DNA from 2 places in the Ammoniphilus soli genome. Region 2 is predicted to be linked to the other one. Evidence: predicted binding sites of a transcription regulator. Region 2 holds the regulator's gene; the other holds the start of a gene.
The links. The regulator Rex, encoded in region 2, represses fermentation and respiration genes when NADH is low (regulators of the CRP and FNR family bind a similar motif). The targets are predictions, from matches to a motif close to TTGTGAAATATTTCACAA.

Region 1 (7,555 bases), on a different contig from region 2:
CTATCGCAAATCGAGCAGGAAGGAAATGGAGTCCTTCTCTATATGCGCCAGGAGGGACGCGGCATTGGGCTGATCAATAAATTAAAAGCGTATGAGCTGCAGGAACAAGGATTCGATACGGTTGAAGCGAATGAAAAACTAGGGTTTCCCGCTGATCTTCGGGAGTATGGCATTGGTGCGCAAATTCTAAAAGATCTAGGGGTACGCAAGATCAAATTATTAACGAACAACCCGCGTAAAATTATGGGGCTTTCCGGTCATGATCTAGAGATCGTGGAAAGAGTTCCTATTCAAATGCAAACAAACAAAAGCAATGAACGGTATTTGAACACAAAGAAAGATAAACTCGGTCACTTATTAAACTTATAAATAAAGGGGAAATATACAATGGCAAAGGTCTATGAAGGAAAACTAGTCGGTACAGGCTTAAAATTCGGAATCGTTGTAGGGCGTTTTAATGAATTTATTACGTCCAAGCTATTGAGTGGCGCTCTTGACGCCTTAAACCGCCACGGGGTTGAAGAAGATGATGTAGAAGTGGCTTGGGTTCCGGGAGCGTTTGAAATTCCCATGATTGCGAAAAAGATGGCGGAAAGCGGGAAATACGATGCCGTCATTACCTTAGGGACGGTAATCAGAGGTGCTACCCCTCATTTTGACTTCGTATGCAATGAAGCGGCGAAAGGTGTTGCAGCGATTGCGCTGCAGACAGGTATTCCGACTATTTTCGGAGTACTTACGACAGACACGATTGAACAAGCGATTGAACGCGCAGGGACAAAAGCAGGGAATAAAGGCTGGGAGTCCGCAGCGGTTGCCATCGAAATGGCCAATTTATCCAGACAATGGAGTTAAATCAATAAGAAGGAGCTTCCTTTTATCGGGAAGCTCCTTTTTTCATATCGGCAGAATAAAAACACTTGAATTTTTATAAATTATAATGTATATTTAAAACATCAAAGGGATGAAATGAGGGGAAGTTAATGAATACCGAAGTGTTAGAGGGTAAAGGTGAACTCCAAGGACAGCAAGAAAGTGAACTGCTGCGCCAGTCCCTGCTTGAGGCCACGGAAACGATTGAATATATGGTCAACTCCCTCATGTGGAGTGCTGAATATAAAGTTTTAGCTCAATCTAAAGAGAAGCTATGGAAGCTAAAGCAAGTATTGGCTCATCTAGATGCTTAAATGACAGGAAGCGGTATTCACCGCTTCTTTTTTGTGTATAAAATCATTTGATCGGCACGAGAAGCCGACTCTTGTGGAATAAGGAAAAAAACTTAGACATTGTGATAAATGTCACTATGTCTTTTGCTCCTCCTTGGTAAGATAGGTTTAGTTCAAATCACGAGGAGGTAAAAATAATGTTTTGTTACCAATGTGAACAAACTCCTACCGGGGGTTGTAAAGTTATCGGCGTATGCGGAAAGAATGAAGATATCGCAAGTTTGCAGGATACAATGATTTTTGCGCTAAAAGGAATTGCAGCTTATGCAACTCATGCCCGCCAGTTGGGTTACTCTGATCCAGAGGTAGATGCAACAACCCATGAAGCTTTGTATATGACCTTAACAAACTCTAACTTTAATATGCAAGAGCATATCGATATGGCCATGAAAGTGGGACGTGCTGCGGTTAAAGTCATGGACTTGCTAGACCGTGCCCATACTTCACGACTAGGGATTCCTCAACCGATTACAATTTCGCAAAATAAAGTAGAAGGCAAGGCGATTGTAGTAACGGGGCACAACCTGTTTGCTTTGGAAGAACTTCTAAAGCAAACTGAAGGCAAAGGAATTAACATTTATACTCACTCTGAAATGCTTCCAGCTCATGGTTATCCAGGCTTAAAGAAATACGCTCACCTAAAAGGGAATATCGGAAAAGCCTGGTTTGACCAGCGTCGCTTGTTCGAGCAGTTCCCTGGAGCGATTTTGGCCACCACAAACTGCGTTATGCCGATTAAAGGAAGCTATGCGGATCGCTTCTTCTCCTACGAAGTGGCTGGTTTGGAAGGCGTTACGAAGATTCAAGGCGAGGATTTTAGCCCATTAATTGAAAAGGCACTTTCTCTTCCAGAAGCCAATATGGAATCTGATCAAACTTTAACAACAGGCTACCATCACGAGACCGTTTTAGGATTAGCCCCTGAAATCATTGCAGCGGTAAAGGCCGGAAAGATCAAGCGCTTCTTCGTTATTGCAGGCTGTGATGCCCCAGGGAAAGGCGGGGAGTATTATCGTGAATTAGCGACCTCTCTACCCAACGATACGGTTATTCTCACTACATCCTGCGGTAAATTCCGCTTCAATGATGTAGATTACGGAACTGTAGGAGATACCGGGATTCCTCGCTATATTGACTTAGGACAATGCAATAACTCCGGGTCTACCGTAAAAATTGCAATGGCCTTAGCAGATGCTTTTGGCTGTGAAGTCAACGAGTTGCCTGTAAGTATTGTATTATCCTGGTTTGAGCAAAAGGCAGTTGCCATCCTATTGGGATTGTTCAGCCTAGGAATCAAAGACATCCGCATTGGTCCTAAGCCGCCGGAATTTATCACTCCAGGCGTACTGAATGTCCTGCAGCAGGCATTTAACCTGAAGCTAATCGGCGAAGCGCAAGACGACATGGCTGATATGCTGGCTCTATCTACTCACTAAGTCTGACAAGATTAAGACCGCTCCGGGATAAGGGGCGGTTTTTTTGTGCAATTTTTGTACAACCCCCATAAACTCCCACTTGATCTCGAATAGATTCAATAAAGAAAAAGTGAGAGGTGCAATATGAAAATAAATAAAATAGGATATATTTCAATAGGTGCCGTTTTTGCACTTATCATATCGTTTAGTTTGATCAGCTTGGCTGATTACCAGAAGAACCAATCGCAAACGGAAACTGCAGCAGGAACCAATTCTCAGCAAGAAGGGACTCAAACAAATCAATCCACAGTCGAAGGCCAAGTCTCCTTTCTCGATGGGGAAACCGGAGAATTCAAGGTATTCGATGGCAAGCAAAGTCATAGCTTTCAACTTACTTCACAGACTCAAGTGATGGTAAATGAAGTAAAAGGCGATAGGAACAATCTGGCATTGAACGATGAAGTGAAGGTCATCCTGAATTCGAATGGAGATGCTCGTTATATCTTAATTAATAAAGAATTGGAAGCCAAGCAAGACGTTCAACAGGCGGTAAATCCAACAACGGATTCCTCTGCAGGATCTGCCGGGAGCAGTGCAGCAGCTGAGCCTGTTCCAGTCCAAAGGGCGGAACCTTCGCAAGGTCTGCCGTTCAAAGAGTTAAAGGTAGAACTTCATCAAGGATCTAAGAAGGTCAAATTGGAGTGGAAAAAAGATGACGTGGAAGTGGAAATAAAAACAGGAAATGGAGAGCTCAAGCTTAAAGGGACAGAAGCCAATCAATACGTGGAGAAATGGTATTCCACCCTACCTGATGCGGAGAAAGCTTCAGAGGAAGAAATGATTGCGTTTATTGCCAACTCCTTTGAGATTGACGCGAGCAAACCATTTGAGTGTACCATTGAATGGAAAAGAGAAGGAGGAAAGGAAGGGAAATGGACAGTCCATCCAAAGGACTGGGGCAATGGAAAAGAAAAGTCAAAAGGGAAATCTGATGACGACGATGATCAGCATGATGACGATTAAACTCAAAAAGTCTTACCCCTTACATGTGGGGCAAGACTTTTTTCTCGTTTGCCTTTGAGCCGTTTTTTAGCGTTTCAATTAACTGCTTGTACTTAAGGGCCATAGCAATTCGCCATGGGAAAATCATCCCAATAGCAAGGATATAAAACAACCCGCCTGTTTCATAAAAGGAAATATACTCTTCTAAATACACTCTTAATCCCATCCGCAGCAGGAACAATCCCATTAAAATGGCCATAAATGATTTGGACCGCTTCAAGAATATATCAGGTCCCTTAACTTCAAATTTTGAGGTGAGGATGAGTGGAACCGAAAGAAGCATCCCCAAAAGGAGCGATTCGACCGCATAGAGCAGAGGTACATGCATGGGTGGATATAAGAACATGGCAAAGCCTGTGCTCATGAATAAAGGAGGCAAAACAATTTGTTTCAGGGAAATAGCTTGTTTGGCTCGCTTAACCCGGACAGCCATGACGATCGTCGCCATAAGGAGACTAAGGAGCGAAATGGCAATAGTCATGTGAATCCTTCCCTTCCTCGTTCTTAGCTCTCCCCATTATATCAAAAAAATAAATGAAAGAAACATTTCAAAAAAGTCCTCTAAGTGAAATTGTAACATAGATGCCGTAATCCTCAGGATGATTGAATCATATATATATAAGGAAATGACAACTTATTGCGAGGAGGAGATACGATGCCCATGTCGTGCAGGATTGTTTGTTCGAATGAGTTAGTCTTTCAGGATATTTGCGATCAGCTTAATCTTTTGCAGGTTTTATACTTAAAGGAAGTGGAAAGGTTGGAGATTTGCGTAAAGCGCGATCCGGAATATGTCAGCAAGTTTTTGCTTGAAAACGGATTCGAGGCCCACGTCCTTGTTCATACGTGAAAAAAGAAAAGCCCTTTCCGATAGGAATTGGAAAGGGTGATTAGGAATTAATATTTTTCGCATCGGTGATTATGATCTCTCCTACAAGATACAAGTGTCCATCGGACCCCAGGATGACCAGCGGCCTTTTGCATAAACTGCAGATGACGACTAGTCCGTCTCGCATTTTTCGGTGAGTGATAATGATATTCTCGCTTGGGGTACATGGGCACTGAAGCACAACCATCCATTCTCTTTCCGGTCCCATCCCTCTCCCCCTTGAAAGACATAATAATATAAGATATGCGGATAAGCTAAACTTCGAAATGAGCACTTATCCCCCATCCAGGCCTAAAAGAAATTCAGTTTCATCTTATTGATGGTCTTCATCAGGCGAAAATTGCAGAAATTTGTCTTTTGATTGGAGGTTTTTTTGTTTGCATGTGGAATAGAACTATTCAGAAGTCCTGTTTGAAGGAGGATTGGGAGATGTGGGTTACAATTGAATGTACGAATCCCGATTGCAGGGATTTTGGCCGGCAAGTTATACATCATACATCTTTCCATGTGCATACAATGTCCAGCTTCTGTTCAACTTGCCTTCTTGGCAGGGTGAACATCCGCTTCGAAACGCATTCCGCTGATAACTCCTCTTTTTCTATAGTTAGGGAAGATGAGGAAGATACCGAAGTGACAGCACAGTTTCATTTAGATCAAATCTTGGGAAATAGGAGTTAGGTGTATGAGCTTTTTCAATAAATTGAATCAGTTTAGGGAAACAGGCGTGTCCGATTTTTCAGCAAATGAACAGCTGCCGGCTGTACAAAAGGGCGAAGCCTCCCAACCTGAAGAAGATCACGATGTCTCCATTCGTGATTTATGGCAGCAAGCCGTCAATATACATAAAGAGAAGTTAAATGCCACAACGGAAGCTGAAGGGGAGCAAGTCACTACATTGGATGATCAAGGGGAAATGGATAACTCTCAAGTCTCCGATGTTGCTCCGGCATCTGAATGGATCGCTCCTTTGGAGCCTGCCCTGCCTAAGGAAGAATCTAACGTGATTCATGAAGGGCAATCTCCTAGAGAAGAGCTTGATGTACCGATTGTCAGTCTTGCCCAGATTACTGTTGATGAATTAAGGAAGCAAGCGGATCAAACTTTAGAGAATATATACGATCAGCGTAGAATACAATTGAAATCACTATTTGGCAAGGACCTACCTTATCTTACCCTAGAGGAATTGAAGCAAACCCAGTTTGGGCAAGATCTAGATCTGATTGTACAAGTTTATATGAAAAACGGAAGAGCCTATCCTCAAGCGAAATTTGCTGTTCAACGAGTGCTTGCAGCCTTATGGAAACCTGCTGGCGAAGAGGAGTTCCGCGTACCTGAACCATGGTATCAAACCCCGCTAGGCTTTGTTTGCCGCCATATTTTAGCAGGACAATCAGCAACCCTATTCGATCCGATAGACTTAGAAACGGCAGCCTCCATCTTGGAGCAGACCCAACGGTCCATTATTGAAAACTACCCTAGATTAGGCGGAGTCAGATTGGCAACGGGATATGTCTTCAGCAGGCAAAGAATTGAGGAGCAAAAACAGCAAATGCAAGCTGACATTCCATTGGTAGCCCATGATATGCTCAAGCAGTTTTATCTAAATTCCAGTCTAGCTTTGAAGAAGTTAATTACTATCCGTTCGTTTATGGATGAGGCGCATGATCAGGTCCGTTATCTTCGAGAGCTCTTGGTTTACAATATCGATTTTGGCCAAAATCGAATAAGACAAGCAATCAAAGGACAAACCGAGAAATGCCTAGCTGATTTATATCAGTCCTTCTTGGAGCTGAGAGGAGAAGCGATTGAAAAAGTACAAATCAATAAAAACGATTATCTCCATTATCACATTCCAAATATTTTCTCTGCCATTGATGGATTAGAGGGAAGAGTCATCAACGGCGATGCTTTTATCCACAGCTTGGAAGAGACGGTTAAAAGCATGGATGATGAGAGAGTCAGGGTGAACAGGCTTATTGAAGAGCTAGCCAAGAACTTGGGCTATCTGAATATGGAATTAGAGAAAGGTAAGCTGTAGGAAGGATGGGCTTCTGTTAGGCTGGTATCGATAGGAGGTGTGGAAAGGAAATGGATATGCAGCAGGCAATAGAAGTGCTGAAGAATAGAGTTCAGCAGCTGGAACCGACAATCCATAATGAAAGTGAGAGAAATAGGCTGCAATTTACAGTTTCCTTTTGGAGTCTACTGGAGGCCGTTAACGATTCTACCCCATATACTCATCTTCTCCCCATTTCGGATCATTCTGATCGTTTTTTCGATGCCGTCTTATTGAGTCCTGGAGGAGTCTATTTATATTACCTATTGCCTTATGAACTAACCTACCTATCCGTCCTCCCGGACCGTCTGGTTTGCAATGCCCTGGGCAAGGAAACAGAGCTTGTATTTGGAGATGGCCGCAAGATGATCAGAAAAATTCAGAGAGATAGGGAATTAGCTGCGCTGCCAGTCTATGAATGCTATGTTGTCCCCGAAGGAGGAAAAAATGTACGCTATGTGCTGGAAGATACATTAATTCTATCCTTTGAACATTACCCCCGGCTGTTTGAGAGCTTTGCTTTCAGGGAACATACAGCTCACCAGGAAAGCCAGCTTAAACTATTCGGTTATCTGTCCGAGATGGTCTCAAATTCACCGGATGGGGAGTGGGAAGCTCTTGAGGGACCTCCGGCTTTGGGGACTTTGGAGCCGCAAGGGACGAGTAAAGGTGATTTCATTGCTATTCTAGAGAATACATCTTCGAAGCTTCCGCCAAGGCAACGAAGAAGAAAACAAAAGGAAGGAAGCTGGCTGCAGCGACTGATCACAAGGAATAAATAAAGAAGGGAGCGGCTCCATAGCTTTTGACTGTGGATCGACTCCCTTTACTTCAATAAAGCTTTTTTTAACGGGCAAGGACGGTGGAATGTCCTTCTTTATCCCAGATTTTCTTATAGCGCGGCATG
Region 2 (7,555 bases):
TTATTGCAAGTATATATCGGGAGCTTCCTCGCTTCATTCGCCACAAGCAGGATTTTTTCTCCGCCTTAAGACGGATAGGCAAAAAAAACGCTAAAAGGCTGATACCCTCAGCTTTTTAGCGTTTTTTCCATATCTAATAAAATAATGAGACGTCGATCCATCTTGGTAACCCCTTGTATATAGCTTGACTCGATCCCGCCAACGACGGTAGGAGGGGGCTCTATTTCACTTTTTCTAATATCCGTTACATCGCTGCAGCTATCCACTACAATTCCGACTTCGACTTCTTCCAAACTAAGGACAATGATTCGAGTGTCTTCATTATAGGGTTCAGAAGGAATGCCGAAGCGCTTGCGCAAATCAACAGTCGGGATGACGGATCCTCGTAAATTCATTACACCGATAATATATTCATTCACGTTCGGAACACGCGTCACTTCCGTCATTCTCTCAATGGAATTCACTAGTGAAACGTCGATTCCATAGTCTTCATCGTTTATTCGAAAGATTACAATCTTCATTAAATCATTAAGGGCTTCTACGGTTGCTACAGATGCATCATCCATGTTCCTCTCCCCTTCACCTGTAAGTGTCTTTTAAATCTATTTTACAATGTTATCGCTTTTTGAGATAGAAGAGTTCGCATGGAACGGGTAAAGTCTTTGATTTCGGGAAATAGTAAAATGATGTAAGCATAAATCATATGGAGGTGTCCTACATGAACAAAGATTATATTGTGGGGGTCATCGAAAAATTTGAAAATAGCTCCCAGCCGCTATCTGAGGAATTGAAATCTAAGCTGCAGCAGATAAAATCCAATATAAATTCCATGAATCAGGACGATTTTGACTTATTATCCAATGGGGCTGTCAGAGTTTCGCCAACCATAGAATCAAATGTGGAACAAAATCCATTGGAAGATCTTCGCGGGGTGTACAGCGACTTGGAAGAATTCGCCTTATCGGGAAACTCGGAAAATGAATTGCAGCGGGCCATCACTCAACTGCGCGGCGCTCTTGGTATTCAAGATCGGTACTACCCTTAATTTCTTAAAATAGCAAAAAGGCTTCTCACAGGTTCACAGAACCTAAGAGAAGCCTTTTTAAACCCTTTATATTAAAGGGGGTGTGGGGACGTTACATCATGCCGCCCATTCCACCCATTCCGCCCATGCCGCCCATGTCAGGCATTCCAGCGCCTTTTTCTTCTGGCTTATCAGCGATTACCGCTTCAGTTGTCAAGAACATCGCTGCAACGGATGCTGCATTTTGAAGAGCAGAACGAGTAACCTTAGCAGGGTCAACGATACCCGCTTCGATCATGTTTACCCACTCGCCAGTAGCTGCATTGAAGCCTGTTCCAACTTGCTCATTCTTCAAGCGCTCAACGATTACAGATCCTTCTAGACCAGCATTGCTTGCAATGATGCGAACTGGCTCTTCAAGCGCACGAAGCACGATGCGAGCACCAGTAGCTTCATCCCCTTCAACTTGAACAGCTTCTACAGCCTTAACTACGTTGATAAGAGCCGTACCGCCACCGGATACGATTCCTTCTTCAACGGCAGCGCGAGTAGCATTCAAAGCGTCTTCGATGCGAAGCTTCTTTTCTTTCAATTCGGTTTCAGTAGCTGCACCAACTTTGATTACAGCAACTCCGCCAGCTAATTTAGCCAAGCGCTCTTGAAGCTTTTCCTTATCGAACTCAGAAGTTGTAGTTTCAACTTGAGAACGGATTTGCTTTACGCGAGCATCGATGTTTTCTTTATCTCCTGCACCTTCAACGATAGTAGTGTTTTCCTTAGAAACTACTACGCGTCCTGCTGTACCAAGGTGTTGGATTGTAGCAGCCTTAAGGTCTAAGCCAAGATCTTCTGTGATTACTTGACCGCCAGTCAACACAGCGATATCTTCTAGCATAGCCTTGCGGCGATCCCCGAATCCAGGAGCCTTAACAGCTACAGCAGTGAAGGTTCCGCGAAGCTTATTCACAACTAGAGTTGCAAGAGCTTCCCCTTCTAAATCTTCAGCAATGATCAACAAAGACTTACCTTGTTGAACAACCTTCTCTAATACAGGAAGGATATCTTGAATGCTAGAGATCTTCTTATCAGTGATCAAGATGTAAGGATTCTCAAGAACGGCTTCCATCTTGTCTGTATCAGTGATCATGTAAGGAGACACATATCCGCGGTCAAATTGCATACCTTCAACCACATCTAGTTCTGTGTTGAATCCTTTGGATTCTTCTACAGTGATAACGCCTTCCTTGCCAACCTTTTCCATAGCTTCTGCGATCAATTGTCCGATTTCTTCGTCAGCAGCAGAAATAGCAGCAACTTGAGCGATAGATTCTTTGGTTTCAACATTCTTAGAGATATTCTTGATCTCTTCAACAGCAGCACGAACAGCTTTCTCGATACCCTTGCGGATAACCATTGGGTTCGCACCGGAAGTTACGTTTTTCAACCCTTCACGGATCATAGCTTGAGCTAATACCGTAGCAGTAGTTGTACCGTCACCAGCTACATCGTTCGTCTTTGTTGCTACTTCTTTAACAAGCTGAGCACCCATGTTTTCGAATGCATCTTCAAGCTCGATTTCCTTCGCGATCGTTACGCCATCGTTAGTAATAAGAGGAGAACCAAACTTCTTCTCTAATACTACGTTACGGCCTTTTGGTCCAAGGGTAACTTTAACCGCGTTGGCTAGAGTATCCACACCGCGAAGCATAGAGCGGCGAGCTTCTTCACTAAATCTAATATCCTTTGCCATGTTAATGAAACCTCCTTCTAATTCTCATATGTAGTGCCGAATCTATTTTTCAATTTTCCCGCAGGAAAATTCCATTCATAAAGATAGCTTCCAATCAATGAATTTATTGTAGGATAGCTAGAATATCGCTTTCGCGCATGATTAAATATTCTTTGTCACCGAATTTCACTTCAGTGCCAGCATATTTAGAGAAGATAACTTTATCTCCTTCTTTTACTTCAAGAGCAACGCGCTCTCCGTTTTCGATACGTCCGGAACCTACAGCAACAACGCGGCCCTCTTGAGGCTTTTCCTTTGCTGTGTCTGGCAGAACGATCCCACTTGCTGTTGTTTCTTCCTTAGCAATTGCTTCGAGAACCACACGATCACCTAATGGCTTTAACACTGTGAAACACCCTCCTTAAGGACATTTGCGTTTTATTAGCACTCGCTTAACTTGAGTGCTAACACAATTATTATAATAGTCATTTTTCCCCAACTTTGCAAGCCCCTAAAACAATTTTTTTTCCAAGGTAGCCAGACCACTTTTGTCTAAGCCTTTTATTGTTCTGGAAAAGTTTGTTACTTCCTCATTTTAGCATCTAAAAGTTTTTCATCCAGTTAAAAAATTGTAAAAGATTTCTAATCCTAGGGAATTACCCTTTACATTGTAACCGAAGGAGGGCTAGAGCATACTACAGGCATCCGCAGTGAGCGCAAAAAAGAGAGGATCGACATCTCCCCTCTTCTGATCTAATCATCCGTATCTATAATGGCAAACTCTTCTTCATCCTTTTCCCATTCCTTATCTCTTTCCTGCTGTCTGCGATAAACAAATTTGGATAACCAAATACTGATTTCATAGAGTGCGATGAGAGGAATGGAAACGAGGATATTAGAGATGAAGTCTGGCGGTGTCACCATGGCTGCAATGGTCACAAATACTAAAACTGCGTATTTTCTCCACTTGGCGAGAATAATTGGATTGACTATCCGAATGGTCGTTAAAAACAAAATGACGACAGGCAGCTCAAATAATAAGCTTACGGGCAATACCAGGTTAAACATGAATTGAAAATATTGAGTCAACCCGTACGTTTCCTCTGCCCCGAGAGCCGAGGTGAAATTGGACATAAAGCCAATAATCATAGGAAGTAAAATATAATATCCGAATGCTATGCCCAACAACAACAGAATGACAGCAAAAGGAATATACGTAAGCAATGCCCTCTGCTCCACCTCAGTCAAGCCTGGAGACATGAAGCGCCAAACATGGAAAAGGATTACAGGCATCGTCAGGACCAAGGCAATGATAAAAGATACCTGCATGTAGATGCGCAACGCATCAGAGAGCCCGAACACGTGCCAAGATACGTTTGATGCTGCCGGGTCGTTTTTCAAATGTTCGACTACAGCTGGTGCTGCTAAAAAGCCGAGTATCATAAATAAGATAAAACAGGCGATAACCCAAATGAGCCTTTTGCGAAGCTCAGACAGGTGATCTACCATGGACATTTCTTTATCATTCATCTTCTTCTACGACCACCGGTTCATTTTTTTTCAAGAAGTATACGAGTGACTGCAACTCCACACTAAGGTCAATGTAGTGGATTTTTATGTCGTCTGGCACCTGCAGCCGAGTCGGAGTAAAGTTTAGGATTCCCTTGATGCCGGACTTCACCAATTGATCCGTAACCTCCTGTGCAGCCTGTACAGGAACGGTCAAAATGGCTACTAGAGCATGTTCTTCACGGACGATCCTATCAAAGTTGTTTAGAGGATAGATGGGGATGCCATTAATTTTTTGTCCCACTTTCGAAGGGTCATTATCAAAAGCGGCAACGATCATCGCATTATTTTTCAAAAAGTCATACTGCAATAAAGCCGTCCCTAGATTTCCTACTCCAACTAGAATGACATGTGTGGTCTCATCCTGCTTCAAGAACTCTCGCAGAAATTGAATCAGATATTCCACATCATATCCATACCCTTTCCTGCCCAAGGCTCCCAGATAAGATAGATCACGGCGTATCGTTGCTGGATCGATATTCAGGGACCGGCTGAGCTCCGCTGACGAGACCCTGCGGATCCCTAGGGAGGAGAGCCGATCGAGATAACGAAAATAAATGGGCAATCTCTTAGCCGTAACCTTTGGTATGGCATGTTCCATAAACTCACCTCCTCACCGTCTAATTGCTAACAAGTATGAAATCCTCCATATCCCAAGGAGGTAATGTCTTTTTCTGTAATCTTTTCACCTGCTAGGATCCGCGGCAAAAAGACATCAAATGAGGTAAAAGGATCATGCATGACACAGCCGGGCAATCCCATGATCGGGGTATTCCCAAAGTATGCAATCAAAAGCATAGAACCTGGAAGCATCGGTGTCCCATAGCGGACAATGTCAGCTCCTACCCCTTTAATGGCACCAGGCGTCCGATCGTCCGGATCCACCGACATGCCTCCTGTAACAAGGATCAAGTCCATTTTTTTCTCGATAAAATGCTTGATTTCATCTTGGATATGATCCGCTTCATCATTAGCGAACCGCTGCTCAACCATCTCGGAACCAAAAGCCTGAAGCTTTTTTTGAATGATGGGTCCGAATTTATCCTGAATTCTGCCCGTGTACACTTCACTTCCGGTCGTCACCACTCCAACCTTTAAAGAATGGAAAGGCTTAACGGTTATCGCGGGTTGGGAGGCAATCTGCTCTACATGGGCAATTTTCTCTTCCTCAATAATTAGCGGAATCGGCCGGACTCCTGCTAAAGATTGACCGGATTCAACCACGCGGTTGTTCAGTAAGGTGGATAGAGAGATTCCATCGATTTCATTTACCATATGGATAATATCTTCACGCACCTTTAGCAACCCGTGAATGGCTGATTTTAACGTCACTTTTCCTTCTACAGGTTCGGTTAAGTGAATGTTTTCCCCCGCCAATGCCCGCGCCATTCGCTCGGCTCCCTCATTCTCATGAAGAAAGCCCTCAGGGATATCCATAATATAGATGTGTCGTTTGCCGATGTCCAGCAATAAGGGAATGTCCTCTTCCGTGATGACGTGCCCTGCTTTAAATGCTCTTCCCTTAAACTCCCCAGGAAGAATCCGGGTTAAATCATGGCCTAGTCTCATTCCTACCGCTTGTTCCACCGGCACTTCAACTAGATAGGATGGCTTCACCACTTTTCCTCCCTTGTGATAGAACCAGCGCCTACATTCCCATGGATAATGTTAATGGCATGAGGAATTTGATCGGAGATGGCTGTAAAGCATTCTTCGACCCCTTTCGGATTGCCGGGGAAGTTAATAATGAGCGTATTTCCTCGCGTACCTGATATCGCTCGGGTTAACATGGCGCGGCGGGAATTGGCAAGGGAAGCCCTTCTCATCTCTTCCGCCAATCCAGGCACATGTCGATCGATAACAGCCTCTGTAGCCTCAGGAGTAACATCTTCAGGGCTTAATCCCGTTCCCCCGACGGTTATCAGCAATTCCACCCGCTCTCTATCCGTTAGCTCTATCATGTTTTCCTTGAGGATTTGAATATTATCGGGGGATACACGATGAATATGTATCTCGCTGTCCAAGTGGCTTTTTAGCAATTCAACCAATTTCTCAACGCTGTCGTTTACCCTTTCCCCCCGGAAAATTGAATTGCTTGCAGTGATGACACCAATTTTATATACAGACATAAAAATCCTCCCAATTTAAAATAAAAAAAGCTTCATTGATAAAGCCAGACTATCTTTAGAGGAAACAAGAGTCCATCTATATTGTACATTATTTCACAACGTAATTAAAACGAATTTGTACAAGTGATCGAATCTTGATCCGTAACAAGGCCATCTACTCGAAAATCATGGTTTTCCATAGGAATTTGATCGATGACTTGCTCTGAAAAGCATGGAGCGATCATATGGGGATGTTTAGGAAGATCAGCTAAGAACCGGTCATAGTAGCCTCCCCCATATCCTAGCCTTCCTCCCTGCTTGTCAAAGGCCACCCCCGGCATAACAATCAAGTCTATCTTCGCCGGATCTGCCATTTCTGCGCGTTCAGGATCTGGTTCCAGGATCCCATAAACCCCAGTAACCAATTCGTTCCACCCCGTAAACAAATAGGGAACCATCACCTTTCGATCCGTAAAAGTTTTCGGTACACCTACTTTCTTCCCATCCCGGACAGCTGTAGACAGGATCAAACGGATATCAGGTTCATCCCCAAAAGGGATATAGGAGAACAGATAGCTCGCATTTTGATAGCTCTCACTTTGCAAAAAAGCTTTTACGATTTGGTTCGATTTCTGGGCACGCAATTGGCTTCCAATCCCGCTTCGCAAAGCCAGCATTTGCTTCCTTAGCTCCTTTTTGTTCAGCACGTCCCTTCCTCCCTTCCCCATCACCTTTCCCATAGGAATATGGTACACTAGAACTGTATATTATTTCGAGGTGACATCCATGATTTTATTACAAGCAGTTGAGATTTCCAAATCGTTTGCTGCCGAACCTATACTAAGCGGAATTAACCTGCAGATCCAAACGGGTGAGAGAATCGGGCTCGTCGGGGTCAATGGCGCAGGAAAATCGACCCTATTAAAAATCATTACCGGGCAGCTTCTCCCTGATACAGGGGATATTCGCAAGGGCAAGGATGTTCAGCTCGGCTATTTGGCCCAAGACAGCGGACTAGAATCCGTCCAGACCATTTGGGATGAGATGCTGTCTGTATTTTCATCTTTGCGTTCCATGGAAAAGGAGCTCCGCGCCCTGGAAAGCAAGATGGGTGATCCGATGCCC

Region 1: a site for Rex is predicted at 1,287-1,304, ahead of hcp (hydroxylamine reductase). Genes of this name have one in related genera too.

Annotation. Positions count from the first base shown of each region.
Region 1 is NZ_JBEGDL010000001.1:514,529-522,083, forward strand. Features, by position in the region: gene ABLT31_RS02715 (bifunctional 3,4-dihydroxy-2-butanone-4-phosphate synthase/GTP cyclohydrolase II) at 1-369, shown strand, start outside; gene ribH (6,7-dimethyl-8-ribityllumazine synthase) at 388-855, shown strand; gene ABLT31_RS02725 (hypothetical protein) at 984-1,187, shown strand; gene hcp (hydroxylamine reductase) at 1,364-2,662, shown strand; gene ABLT31_RS02735 (YusW family protein) at 2,786-3,664, shown strand; gene ABLT31_RS02740 (CcdC family protein) at 3,684-4,184, opposite strand; gene ABLT31_RS02745 (hypothetical protein) at 4,359-4,553, shown strand; gene ABLT31_RS02750 (hypothetical protein) at 4,594-4,800, opposite strand; gene ABLT31_RS02755 (hypothetical protein) at 5,275-6,630, shown strand; gene ABLT31_RS02760 (hypothetical protein) at 6,681-7,430, shown strand; gene ABLT31_RS02765 (DUF1653 domain-containing protein) at 7,495-7,555, opposite strand, start outside.
Region 2 is NZ_JBEGDL010000007.1:163,892-171,446, reverse strand. Features, by position in the region: gene ABLT31_RS16075 (chemotaxis protein CheW) at 108-566, opposite strand; gene ABLT31_RS16070 (hypothetical protein) at 719-1,045, shown strand; gene groL (chaperonin GroEL) at 1,137-2,774, opposite strand; gene groES (co-chaperone GroES) at 2,878-3,159, opposite strand; gene tatC (twin-arginine translocase subunit TatC) at 3,507-4,283, opposite strand; gene ABLT31_RS16050 (redox-sensing transcriptional repressor Rex) at 4,276-4,923, opposite strand; gene ABLT31_RS16045 (molybdopterin-binding protein) at 4,950-5,942, opposite strand; gene ABLT31_RS16040 (MogA/MoaB family molybdenum cofactor biosynthesis protein) at 5,936-6,451, opposite strand; gene ABLT31_RS16035 (5-formyltetrahydrofolate cyclo-ligase) at 6,556-7,137, opposite strand; gene ABLT31_RS16030 (ABC-F family ATP-binding cassette domain-containing protein) at 7,217-7,555, shown strand, end outside.